DNA from 3 places in the Streptomyces sp. C11-1 genome. Region 1 is predicted to be linked to each of the others. Evidence: riboswitches for the same ligand, from Rfam matches in the RefSeq annotation. Region 1 holds a riboswitch; each other region holds the start of a gene.
The links. A riboswitch is a leader RNA that binds a small molecule or an ion and turns the genes downstream of it on or off. The one in region 1 is predicted to bind cyclic di-AMP.
Positions count from the first base shown of each region.

Region 2: it holds a riboswitch for cyclic di-AMP, as region 1 does, so the genes downstream of both, RI138_RS30955 (LysM peptidoglycan-binding domain-containing protein) here and RI138_RS11815 (transglycosylase family protein) in region 1, are expected to answer to the same signal.
Region 3: it holds a riboswitch for cyclic di-AMP, as region 1 does, so the genes downstream of both, RI138_RS26240 (M23 family metallopeptidase) here and RI138_RS11815 (transglycosylase family protein) in region 1, are expected to answer to the same signal.

Region 1 covers NZ_CP134500.1:2,692,169-2,696,071, forward strand. Annotated here, with positions in the region: gene RI138_RS11805 (FtsB family cell division protein) at 1-274, opposite strand, end outside; gene eno (phosphopyruvate hydratase) at 368-1,648, opposite strand; gene RI138_RS11815 (transglycosylase family protein) at 2,006-2,701, opposite strand; cyclic di-AMP (ydaO/yuaA leader) riboswitch at 2,707-2,861, opposite strand; gene RI138_RS11820 (transglycosylase family protein) at 3,152-3,903, opposite strand, start outside.
Region 2 covers NZ_CP134500.1:7,014,661-7,018,563, reverse strand. Annotated here, with positions in the region: gene RI138_RS30960 (PucR family transcriptional regulator) at 1-579, shown strand, start outside; gene RI138_RS30955 (LysM peptidoglycan-binding domain-containing protein) at 657-1,511, opposite strand; cyclic di-AMP (ydaO/yuaA leader) riboswitch at 1,515-1,673, opposite strand; gene RI138_RS30950 (FAD-dependent oxidoreductase) at 2,156-3,517, shown strand; gene RI138_RS30945 (SpoIIE family protein phosphatase) at 3,602-3,903, opposite strand, start outside.
Region 3 covers NZ_CP134500.1:5,933,085-5,936,987, forward strand. Annotated here, with positions in the region: gene RI138_RS26230 (M16 family metallopeptidase) at 1-51, shown strand, start outside; gene RI138_RS26235 (M16 family metallopeptidase) at 78-1,448, shown strand; cyclic di-AMP (ydaO/yuaA leader) riboswitch at 1,670-1,836, shown strand; gene RI138_RS26240 (M23 family metallopeptidase) at 1,849-2,664, shown strand; gene RI138_RS26245 (GntR family transcriptional regulator) at 2,886-3,593, shown strand; gene RI138_RS26250 (HPr family phosphocarrier protein) at 3,773-3,903, opposite strand, start outside.

The DNA of each region.
Region 1 (3,903 bases):
CGTCCCGCAGCTCCTCGGTGCGCCGCTCCGCCTGCCGCGAGAGCCGCTCCTGCTCGGCGATCTCGTCGCGCTGGGAGACGTACTGCCGCATCGGGTAGGCGAGCGCCACCACCAGGGAGCAGACGATCAGCGCGAGGAACGCGGCCCGGCCGGTGAGCCGGGAGCGACGGGCCTGACGGCGGCTCTGCGAGCGGTACACGCGGGCCGCGGTCTGCTCGCCGAGCAGGCGCAGCCTGGTCGCGGTGGAGAACCGGTCGCGGTTCTTCCCGGCCATGTCTCCCGCCTCCCCGTTACGCACGTCCGTCCCCGCACACGGTACGGGACCGGGTGCGGGGACGGGCGGAGGCTACCGTCTCGGGGCTACGGGTCAGCCCTTGAAGCGCGGGAAGGCGGAGCGGCCCGCGTACACCGCGGCGTCGTCGAGGATCTCCTCGATGCGCAGCAGCTGGTTGTACTTGGCGACGCGGTCCGAGCGGGCCGGGGCACCGGTCTTGATCTGGCCGCAGTTCACGGCGACGGCGAGGTCGGCGATGGTGACGTCCTCGGTCTCGCCGGAGCGGTGCGACATCATGCACTTGAAGCCGTTGCGCTGGGCCAGCTCGACGGCGTCCAGGGTCTCGGTCAGCGAACCGATCTGGTTGACCTTGACGAGCAGGGCGTTGGCGGAGCCCTCCTCGATGCCACGGGCCAGGCGCTCCGGGTTGGTGACGAAGAGGTCGTCGCCGACGATCTGGACCCTGGAGCCGATGCGGTCGGTGATGATCTTCCAGCCCGCCCAGTCGTCCTCGTACAGCGGGTCCTCGATGGAGACCAGCGGGTACGCGGAGACGAGCTCCTCGTAGTACTCGGTCATCTCGGCGGCCGAGCGGGACTTGCCCTCGAACTCGTAGACGCCGTCCTTGTAGAACTCGGAGGCGGCCACGTCGAGCGCGAGCGCCACGTCACGGCCCGGGACGTAGCCGGCCTCCTTGATGGCCTCGACGATGAGGTCCAGGGCGGCGCGGTTGGACTCCAGGTTCGGGGCGAAGCCGCCCTCGTCGCCGAGTCCGGTGGACAGGCCCTTGGTCTTGAGGACCTTCTTCAGCGTGTGGTAGATCTCCGCACCCCAGCGCAGGGCCTCGGAGAAGGACTCCGCGCCGATCGGGGCGATCATGAACTCCTGGATGTCCACGTTGGAGTCGGCGTGCGAGCCGCCGTTCAGGATGTTCATCATCGGAACGGGCAGCAGGTGCGCGTTCGGGCCGCCGAGGTAGCGGAAGAGCGGCAGGTCGGACGCCTCGGAGGCGGCGTGGGCGACGGCCAGCGAGACGCCGAGGATGGCGTTCGCGCCGAGCGAGGCCTTGTTCTCGGTGGCGTCCAGGTCGAACATCGCCTGGTCGATGAGGCGCTGCTCGGTGGCGTCGTACCCGACGAGCTCCGGGCCGATCTGCTCGATGACGGCGAGGACGGCCTTCTCGACACCCTTGCCCTGGTAGCGGTTGGGGTCACCGTCGCGAAGCTCGATGGCCTCGAACGCACCGGTGGAGGCGCCGGACGGAACGGCAGCACGACCCGTACTGCCGTCGTCGAGGCCAACCTCGACCTCGACCGTGGGGTTCCCCCGGGAGTCGAGGATTTCCCTGGCTACGACGACGTCGATGGACGGCACGAGGCATCTCCTTCTGGGATATGACACTGGTTGTGCAGGGTCACTGTGGCCTTGCGACACGAGCCTAACCGGCCCGGCCGCGTGAGCCGGCCGACCGCCCGCCTCCTGGGACGAAAAAGGACCCAAGGACCCGCATGACGGGACAAAACTCCAAAAATCTACTGAGCAGTAACAAGTACTGCCGGCAAGCTGCCGACAAGAGGTGAACGCATCCGGCCCCTGGCGCACGCCGCACCCGCGCCCCGCACGCCCAAAGACCCCGGCCCGGCGCGCACGGGGGTGAGCGCGCCGGGCCGGGGAGCCGTGCGAGGGAGGGGGCCGCCGGACATCCTCCCTCCGGGGAGGAGAGACGGCGTTCTACTTCAGGTGGAGCTGCTGACCCGGGAAGATCAGGTCCGCGTCCTCGACGATGTCGTCGTTGAGCTTGAAGAGCTTGCTCCAGCCGCCCTTGACGTCTTCCTTCTCGGCGATGCTGCTCAGCGTGTCGCCGGGCTTGACCTCGTACTCGCCATCACCCTTCTTGACCTTCTCGCCGGTCGGGGTGGTGACGGTCTCCTTGCTCTCGGCCTTCTTCTCGGCCTGCGGAGCGGTGCGCTGCTCGCTGCGCGTGGTGGGCTGCTCGGCCTGGCGCTCGGGCTGCGCCTGGCCGGAGCCGGTGTTCACACCCGGGTCCACACCGTCGTTGGTGAGACCGCCCGCACCGGCGCAGGCCCAGGCGCCCGGGCCCTGCATGTCGAGGAGCTTCTCGGCGGTGGCGATCTGCTGGCCCTTGGTGGCCAGGTCGGCGCGCGGGGCGTACTGCGTACCTCCGGCGGCGGCCCAGCTGGACTGCGAGAACTGGAGCCCGCCGTAGTAGCCGTTGCCGGTGTTGATGGACCAGTTGCCGCCGGACTCGCACCGGGCGACGGCGTCCCAGGTCTCGACGGAGGCCGCGGAAGCGCTGGTCGCACCCATCAGCGGGACGGCGACGGCGGCACCGGCGACACCCGCGAGGGTGGCGAGACGGACGGCCTTGGACGGGCGGCGGTGCTTGCCCTTGCTGTTCAGCAGCATGGAACGAATCTCCTCACCGACGCCTACGAGGTGAGCTGTCGGGTTCGGGCTGATGAGTTGCCCGGTCGCGCGGCTCGCACGACTTCACCCCAAGCCGGTCCCGTACGGATCCGGCGGCCTACCTTGGTTCCCCCGCTCCTGCCTACGGCGCTTACGCGTCTGTTCCCCTCGACCGACGGCAGGATTCGGCGTGACGGTCGACGGGGCCCGCGGTGCGAGCGGTTCCGACCGTAAACACAGGCAACCCCGACATTCAAAGATGGACATAGGGGGCAATAAGCCCGAACTCGCCAGGAGCGGCAGACCGTTTCCGCAGGTCGGAGGCGATGCGTGCGGACGAGCCGGGCGAGCTGGGTCAGTTGAAGCAAAGAGACCCATGTCTCACTTACACAAAAGTGGACATAGGCCTCTGAACTGCCCGGGATTTCGGGGCGTTTTCCCGAATTTGAATCAGTTGGCGGCGGGCTCCCCCGCGGCCTCGGAAGCACCCTGCCCCAGCCCCACGTCCAGGCTCTGACCGGGGAGGATCAGGTCCGGGTCGGAGCCCAGGAGGTCCTTGTTGGCCTCGTACAGACCGGTCCAGCCCTGGGGAAGTTTCTGTGCGTCAGCAATCGCCCAGAGGTTGTCCCCGGGCTGCACGACGTAGTCACCGGCGGCCGCGCCGCCGTCCCGCACGTCGCCCTCGCCCCGCGAAGCGTGCCGGCCGGACTCACGGGGGCCGCCCCCGCCCGCGGCGTCGGCCTCCTCGGGCGCGGGGGCGCCCCGGTGCTTGCCGCCGGCCTCGCGCTCGTCGCCCGTCGAGGCGTCGGGGGCGGTGGAGGGCTCCGAGGCGTCGGGCACCTCGGACGCCGGCGGGGCGGAAGGGGTCGTCGAGGGGGCGGGGTCACCGCTCTCCTCCCCCGCACCGCCGTCGCCGTCACCCTTGGCGGCGTCGCCCGCACCGGCGGACGCATCAGGCGTATCGCCCTTACTTCCCTTATTGCCCTTGTCGTCCTTGTCGTCCCCGTCGCCCCTGCCGCTTCCATCAGCCTGGTCGACCGTGTTCGATTCACCCGTCTCGCCGGATGCGTCCGTCCCGTCGGTCGGGGCTGACGTCGGCTCACCCGAGGGCGCGGTGCCCGGGTCGACTCCCGGCAGGCTGCCGTCCACCGCGAGGCCAGAGATCACCGCGCAGCTCGGCCAGGCCTTCGCCCCCTGGTCGT
Region 2 (3,903 bases), 4.3 Mb from region 1:
ACCCCGCGCGCCGCCGCCGCGCTCGGCCTCTCCGCCGGTACCCTCCGCACCCGGCTGCGCGAGCTGACCGCCCTGCTCGGCACGGACCTCGACGACGCCACCGTGCGGGCCCATCTGCTCCTCGCCCTGCGCGCTCCCGCCTCCGGCGACCACCCCGGCCACGGTCACGACGGCGGGCAGGAGGGCTCGGGCCGGACGCCGCCGGGAAGCCCAGCGACCGCAGGCCCGTACGGTCCGGCCCGGCTGAAGACCCTGCCCGCCGGAATCCTCGACACCGCCCCCGCCCTCGCCTGGGCCACCGCTCTGGTCGGCGGTCTCGAACCGCACCTGCGGATCGCGCTGGCCTGCTGGCTGCGCCACCACGCGAAGACCGCGCCCGCCGCGACCGAACTGCACGTCCACCGCACCACTCTGACGGTCTGGCTCGCCCAGTGCGCCGAGCACCTCGACCGGAACCTCGATGACGCCGCCGTCCGCGCCGAGCTCCACCTGGCTCTCGAAACCACCGCGGCCACCGACGGCGCGGACGACCCGCGGGCCCTGCCCCGGCGCGGCGGCCGCACCTACCGGCGTACCTGACGGCGGGAGCGGGAAACGGCGGAAGGCGGTGCCACCCCGCGAACGGGTGGCACCGCCTTCCGGTCTCCGCGCCTCGGTCAGTAGGCGCCGAAGACGTTGTCGATCGAGCCGTAGCGGTCGGCGGCGTAGTTGCACGCGGCGGTGATGTTGGCGACCGGGTCGTAGCTGTCGGTCGAGGTGCCGGGCACGTGGTAGGCCTGGAAGGTCGGGTCGATGACCTGGAGCAGGCCCTTGGACGGGGTCCCCTTGGCGGCGTTGGAGTCCCAGTTGTTGATGGCGTTCGGGTTGCCGGAGGACTCGCGCATGATGTTGCGGTGGATGCCGTCGTAGCTGCCGGGGATGCCGCGCTCGGCCATGATCGCCAGCGACTCCTTGATCCAGCCGTCGAGGTCGTTCGTGTACGCGGTCGGCTTCTCGGCGGCCGGGGCGGCCTTCGCCACCGGGGCTTCGGCGCGCTCGGAACGGTCGGCGCGGTCAGCCGACTCACCGCGGGCGGCGCTCGCGGAAGCCTTGCCGGGCTTGTTCTCCGACGGGGCGGCAGCCTTGGCGCCGATGGTCAGCGTGAGACCCGGGTGAATGAGGTCGGGATTACCGCCGATGACCTTCCGGTTCCCTTCGTAGAGCTTCTTCCAGCCGCCACTGACGGAGTATTCGCGGGCGATCTTGGAAAGGCTTTCCCCGGCCGCCACGGAATGCTTGGCGGGCGCGGCCTTCGCGGTGGCCCCGGAAGCGGCCTTGGCTGCGGAATTCACCTGGGCGGCCACGGAGACCGGGGCCACGGCCTGCTGCTGGGCGGCCGGGGCGGGGGCCGCGAAGGCGGTGGTGGCGCCGATCACCGGGAGGGCGAGAACGGCTCCGCCTGTGGTCACGGCGGCGAGGCCGCGACTCAGCGAGGTGGACTTGGGACGGCGGTGCTTACCCTGTGCGGGCATGGGGAATTTCCTCTCCGGCGCCTGCGAGGTGAGCTGTCGGGTTCAGACGGGAGATGTCTGGCCGCATGGGCATGCGACTTCACCCCAAGCCGTTCCGGTAACGGTTCGGCGACTTACCTGGGTCCCCCGCTCCTGCCGTACGTGAGTGGGTTTCGGATTCCCGGACGGCGGCAGGATTCGGCGTTCCATCCGGATTGACGGTGACGGTAGGCGAGAAACGCCGAACAGAACAAGCCCCGCATTCCGCATTGCTGTTTTTCCGCATGATCGAAACAGAGGATTTCCGTCGAGGGCCGCACCGTCACCGCGTCAACTTTCTTCGCGCAGAAGGGAACCGAACCCTCCGGATCACCGTCCGCGCCCCACGACGTGACGCTCACCACGTCCACCGGAGATGGCGAAAACACGGGCAGGCAAAAGCCTCAAGCACCCCAATGAGCCTTTTATGGATGAGAGTTTCTAAAAGAGGTAAATCGACCATATCGACATGACGAAATGGACTTATCGGGCACACTGGCCAGGGCCGGTCGAAGGGCTCGCCGGGCGATCGCTTACGGTGTGGGGTGGAGACTAGTAAGCCAACCCTTACCTCCGACGTACGCTGTACCTGCCCGCGTTCGCCCGCCCCGAAGGAACACCACGCCATGACACGCCCCGTCCGCGTCGCCATTGTCGGAGCCGGCCCCGCCGGTATCTACGCTGCGGACGCGCTGCTCAAATCCGAGGTCTGCCAGGACCCGGGGGTCTCCATCGACCTCTTCGAGCGCATGCCCGCGCCCTTCGGCCTGATCCGTTACGGCGTCGCCCCCGACCACCCCCGGATCAAGGGCATCGTCAAGGCCCTCCACCAGGTGCTGGACAAGCCGCAGATCCGCCTCTTCGGGAACGTCAGCTACCCGAACGACATCGGCCTGGACGACCTGCGCTCGTTCTACGACGCCGTGATCTTCTCCACCGGCGCCGAGGCCGACCGGGCGCTCGACATCCCCGGCATCGAACTGGACGGCTCCTACGGCGCGGCCGAGTTCGTCTCCTGGTACGACGGTCACCCCGAGGTCCCCCGCACCTGGCCGCTCACCGCGGAGAAGGTCGCCGTCCTCGGCGTGGGCAACGTGGCGCTGGACGTGGCCCGGGTCCTGGCCAAGACGGCGGACGAGCTGCTGCCCACCGAGATCCCGGACAACGTGTACCAGGGCCTCAAGGCGAACAAGGCGCTGGAGGTGCATGTCTTCGGTCGGCGTGGCCCGGCGCAGGCCAAGTTCAGCCCGATGGAGCTGCGGGAGCTGGACCACTCCCCCAACATCGAAGTCATCGTCAACCCCGAGGACATCGAGTACGACGAGGGCTCCATCGCGACCCGCCGGGAGAACAAGCAGGCCAACATGGTCGCGCAGACCCTGGAGAACTGGGCGATCCGCGATGTCGGCGACCGCCCGCACAAGCTGTTCCTGCACTTCTTCGAGTCCCCCGTCGAGATCCTCGGCGAGGACGGCAAGGTCGCGGCGCTGCGCACCGAGCGCACCGAGCTGGACGGCACCGGCAATGTCCGGGGCACCGGAGAGTTCACCGACTGGGACGTCCAGAGCGTCTACCGCGCCGTCGGCTACTACTCGGAGGAGCTGCCCAAGCTCCCCTTCGACGTGGCCTCCGGCACCGTCCCGCACGAGGCGGGCCGGGTCATCTCCGGGGACGAGCACATGGCCTCGGTCTACGTCACGGGCTGGATCAAGCGCGGTCCGATCGGCCTGATCGGCCACACGAAGGGCGACGCAAACGAGACGGTGGCCTGCCTCCTGGAGGACCGCGCCGCCGGTCGGCTGCCCGAGCCGGCTACGCCCGCCCCCGAGGCCGTCGAGGCCTTCCTGGAGGACCGGGGCGTGCGGTACACGACCTGGGAGGGCTGGCACAGGCTGGACGCGCACGAGCAGGCGCTCGGCGCGGCCCAGGGCCGGGAGCGGATCAAGGTCGTGGAGCGCGAGGGCATGCTGAAGGCCTCGGGCGCCTGATCGCCGGCCGGGCACCTCGGGCGCCGGACCTGACCGGCGGCCGGGCACGTCCCGGCGGACACCGCCCAGCCCTGGCCGGGGCCCTCACCGGTCCCGACCGGGGCTGACGTCCGTCCGGGCCGGACTCGGGGCCGCCGTGCCGTCATCCGTGCGGGGCCGGCCCCGGGCCTCGGTCGTGCGCCCCGGCTCCGCACCCCGGAACGTCCGCCACAGGTCCGGTCCGGGGGTGTGCGCCTCGGCGGGCCGACGGACCGCCGAGGTCCCGGCCCAGCGGGCGGCCAGCAGGATCGCGATGTCGTCGGGGCGGTCGATGGCCGCTCGTGCCTCCCCGATGACCTGGTCGGCCGTTTCGGCCAGCGGGACGGCGCCGATGCGTTCGACGGTGG
Region 3 (3,903 bases), 3.2 Mb from region 1:
GCCGTCGAGGACACGGCAGGCACCGAAGCACCCGAGGGGGCGGACAAGTGAGCGACGCCGCCGTGACTGGAGTAGCCATGGACTACCACCCGCAGCCGACCCCGGGCACCGCCCGGCCGTGGGCCTTTCCCGCACCCGAGCGAGGCGCCCTGCCCAACGGGCTGACCGTGCTGCGCTGCCACCGCCCCGGCCAGCAGGTCGTCGCCGTGGAGATCTTCCTGGACGCGCCGCTGGAGGCCGAGCCCGAGGGCCTGGACGGCGTGGCCACGATCATGTCGCGGGCGCTGTCCGAGGGCACCGACAAGCACAGCGCCGAGGAGTTCGCCGCCGAGCTTGAGCGCTGCGGCGCCACCCTGGACGCGCACGCCGACCACCCCGGTGTCCGGGTCTCCCTGGAGGTCCCGGCCTCCCGGCTGGCCAAGGCCCTCGGTCTGGTCGCCGAGGCGCTGCGAGCCCCGGCCTTCGCCGAGAGCGAGATCGAGCGCCTCGTCGGCAACCGCCTCGACGAGATCCCGCACGAGCAGGCCAACCCGTCCCGGCGCGCTGCCAAGCAGCTCTCCAAGGAGCTCTTCCCGGCCACCGCCCGGATGTCCCGCCCGCGTCTGGGCACCGAGGAGACGGTGCGCCGGATCGACGCGGCCGCGGTGCGTGCCTTCTTCGACGCCCACGTCCGCCCGTCGACCGCGACCGCCGTGATCGTCGGTGACCTCACCGGCATCGACCTGGACGAGCTGCTGGCCGACACCCTCGGCGACTGGTCGGGCAACGCGGGCCAGGCCCGCCCGGTCCCGCCGATCACCGCGGACGACACCGGCCGTGTGGTCATCGTGGACCGCCCCGGCGCGGTCCAGACCCAGCTGCTGATCGGCCGGATCGGCGCCGACCGGCACGAGAGCGTGTGGCCCGCACAGGTGCTCGGCACGTACTGCCTGGGCGGGACCCTCACCTCCCGGCTGGACCGGGTCCTGCGCGAGGAGAAGGGCTACACCTACGGTGTGCGCGCCTTCGCCCAGGTGCTGCGCTCCAGCGGCCCCGACTCGGGCGGCGCGGCCATGCTCGCGATCAGCGGCTCGGTGGACACCGAGTCCACCGGACCGGCGCTGGAGGACCTCTGGAAGGTCCTGCGGACGCTGGCCGCCGAGGGGCTGACCGACGCCGAGCGCGAGACGGCCGTGCAGAACCTGGTGGGCGTCGCCCCGCTGAAGTTCGAGACCGCCGCCTCCGTCGCGAGCACCCTGGCCGACCAGGTCGAGCAGCACCTCCCCGACGACTATCAGGCCCACCTCTACGCCCGGCTCGCCGAGACGGGCACGGTGGAGGCGACCGCCGCCGTCGTCAACGCCTTCCCGGTGGACCGGCTGGTCACGGTCCTGGTGGGGGATGCCGCTCAGATCGCGGAGCCCGTAAAGGCGCTCGGCATCGGAGAGGTGTCCGTCGTCACCGGCTGACGCAAGCGCACTGTAACGGGGCAAACAGGACCTCGGCGAACAATAGTTCGTCGGGGTCCTCCCTTTTGCCCGATTAGGGCAGTTCATCAACTTTGGTGGATAAGTTGCCTGTCTGCCCTGTGGGATGTGCGACAAATCCCCTTGTCCGTTTGGTGATGGGAAGGCGGCCCGCTTAGCGTCGGCTCCGCTGTCCGTCACCCGTATGCCGCATCCGCGGCGCCGGGCAGCGATCGCCGAGTCCCCGTCAGGCGCGAGCCTGGGGAGCCGGGGACCCACGCAGTCCCTGGGGTGAATCGGAGATCCGCGCCACACCCGGCGCGGCGATCCGTAGGAGACCTTCCTGCTCCGAACCCGTCAGCTAACCCGGTAGGCGAGAGGGAAGGAAAGGATCAGCCTCTTCATGGCGTTCACCCGTGCCACCGGGAAGCACCGTGCCCCGAGCCGCCTCACGCGCCGGAGCGCCCAGGCCGCCGGAATCGCGGCTCTGACCACCACCGGAGTCCTCGGCTCGCTGGCCTCTCCGGCCCTCGCCGCGGACGCCGAGGCGCCCAAGGTCGTCGACACCGGCCTCACCCAGACCATCGCCCTCGACGCCACCCTCGCCGAGCAGATCGACGCCCAGGCGGAGGCGCAGCAGCAGCAGGCCGAAGCGATCGCCAAGGCGAAGGCCAAGGCCGCCGCCGAAGCCAAGGCCGAGGCCGCCAAGGCCAAGGCGAAGGCGGAGGCCGAGCGCAAGGCCGAGGCCCGCGCCAAGGAGATCCGCGAGGAGAAGGCCCGCGCCGCCCGCGCCGCCGAGCGCGCCCGCCTGAACGCCTTCCACCTCCCGGTCGCCGGATCCCACGTCACCACCGGCTACAAGGCGGGCGGTTCGCTCTGGTCATCCGGCAGCCACTCCGGCGTGGACTTCATGGCCCCCTCCGGCAGCTCCGTCGTCGCGGTCGGCGCCGGCACGGTCGTCGAGGCCGGCTGGGGCGGTGCGTACGGCAACAACATCGTGCTCCGGATGGCGGACGGCACGTACACCCAGTACGGCCACCTCTCCTCGATCGGCGTCTCCGTCGGCCAGAGCGTCGCCTCCGGTCAGCAGATCGGCCTGTCCGGCTCCACCGGCAACTCCACCGGCCCGCACCTGCACTTCGAGGCCCGGACCACCCCCGACTACGGCTCCGACATGGACCCCGTCGGCTACCTGCGCTCCCACGGTCTGAACGTCTGACCCCACCCGCGCACCCCGCTTCCCGAAGGCCCCGGCTCCCCGCCGGGGCCTTCGGCAATTCCGGCGGAATCCCTCGTACCGGGTTGTGCAACAGGCCTTCTTCGGCCAGTGGATATCCATGGATTCCGGCCTGCCGTCGGAAATTCCGGCGGATTGCAATAGAGTCACGGAACAGACGTCGGGCGGCCGCGTTTCGCGGGGATTAAGGCGGAGGTTCGGACATGCGCATTCCCGCGCATTCGGTATGCACGGCAATCCGTGACGACATCGTCTCCGGTGTCTACGAGCGCGGCAGCCGCCTCACCGAGGAGCTGCTGGCCCGGCGGTACGGGGTCTCCCGCGTCCCGGTCCGCGAGGCGCTGCGCACCCTGGAGTCCGAGGGCTTCGTCGTCACCCGCAGACACGCCGGCGCCTGTGTCGCCGAGCCCACCGAGCAGGAGGCGGCAGACCTGCTGGAGGTGCGGATGCTCCTGGAGCCGCTGGGTGCCGCGCGCGCCGCCCAGCGCCGTACGGACGCCCACCTCAAGGTGCTCCGCGGGCTGGTGAGACTCGGTCAGGAGCGGGCCCGCCGGGGCGAGGGCGAGGATCTGCGCTCGCTGGGCGGCTGGTTCCACGAGACCCTCGCCCAGGCCTCCGGCAGCCCAGGCCTGATCGCGCTGCTCACCCAGCTCCGGCACAAGACCGCCTGGATGTACGCGGTCGAACAGCCGGTCCGCCCGGCCGACTCCTGGGCCGAGCACGGCGCCATCGTGGACGCCGTGGCACGGGGCGACGCCGAGCGGGCCAGGGCGCTCACCGCCCAGCATGCGGAACGCGCGGCGGCGGCCCACCGGCTCCGCCGCCCGGACCGGCCCGGGCGCCGCGCCTCCGCCGGGTCCCGGGTGAGCACTTCGCAACCTGGCGTAAACATCGCGAGTGCCCGTCATTAACAATCGCGCCGTATACAAAGGGGAGTAATTACGGAGGGCGGTATTCGTGCTGCCCGAATTCACGGTGCGCGGATATCTCCGGAAAGCGAAAGAGCCGCAGCCCCGGCAAGGGGTCGCGGCTCTCACGTATTTCCGTCCGGTGGGGGCGGACGGATCGCCCGTGGGGCGGGCGGGACGGGTCAGACGGTCTCGGGAAGCTCTTCCAGCCCCTCGGCGACCAGCTTCGCCAGCCGGTCCAGAGCGGCCTCGGCGTCATCCGCGTCGGACGCGAGGACGATCTCCTCGCCGCCCTGCGCACCCAGACCGAGCA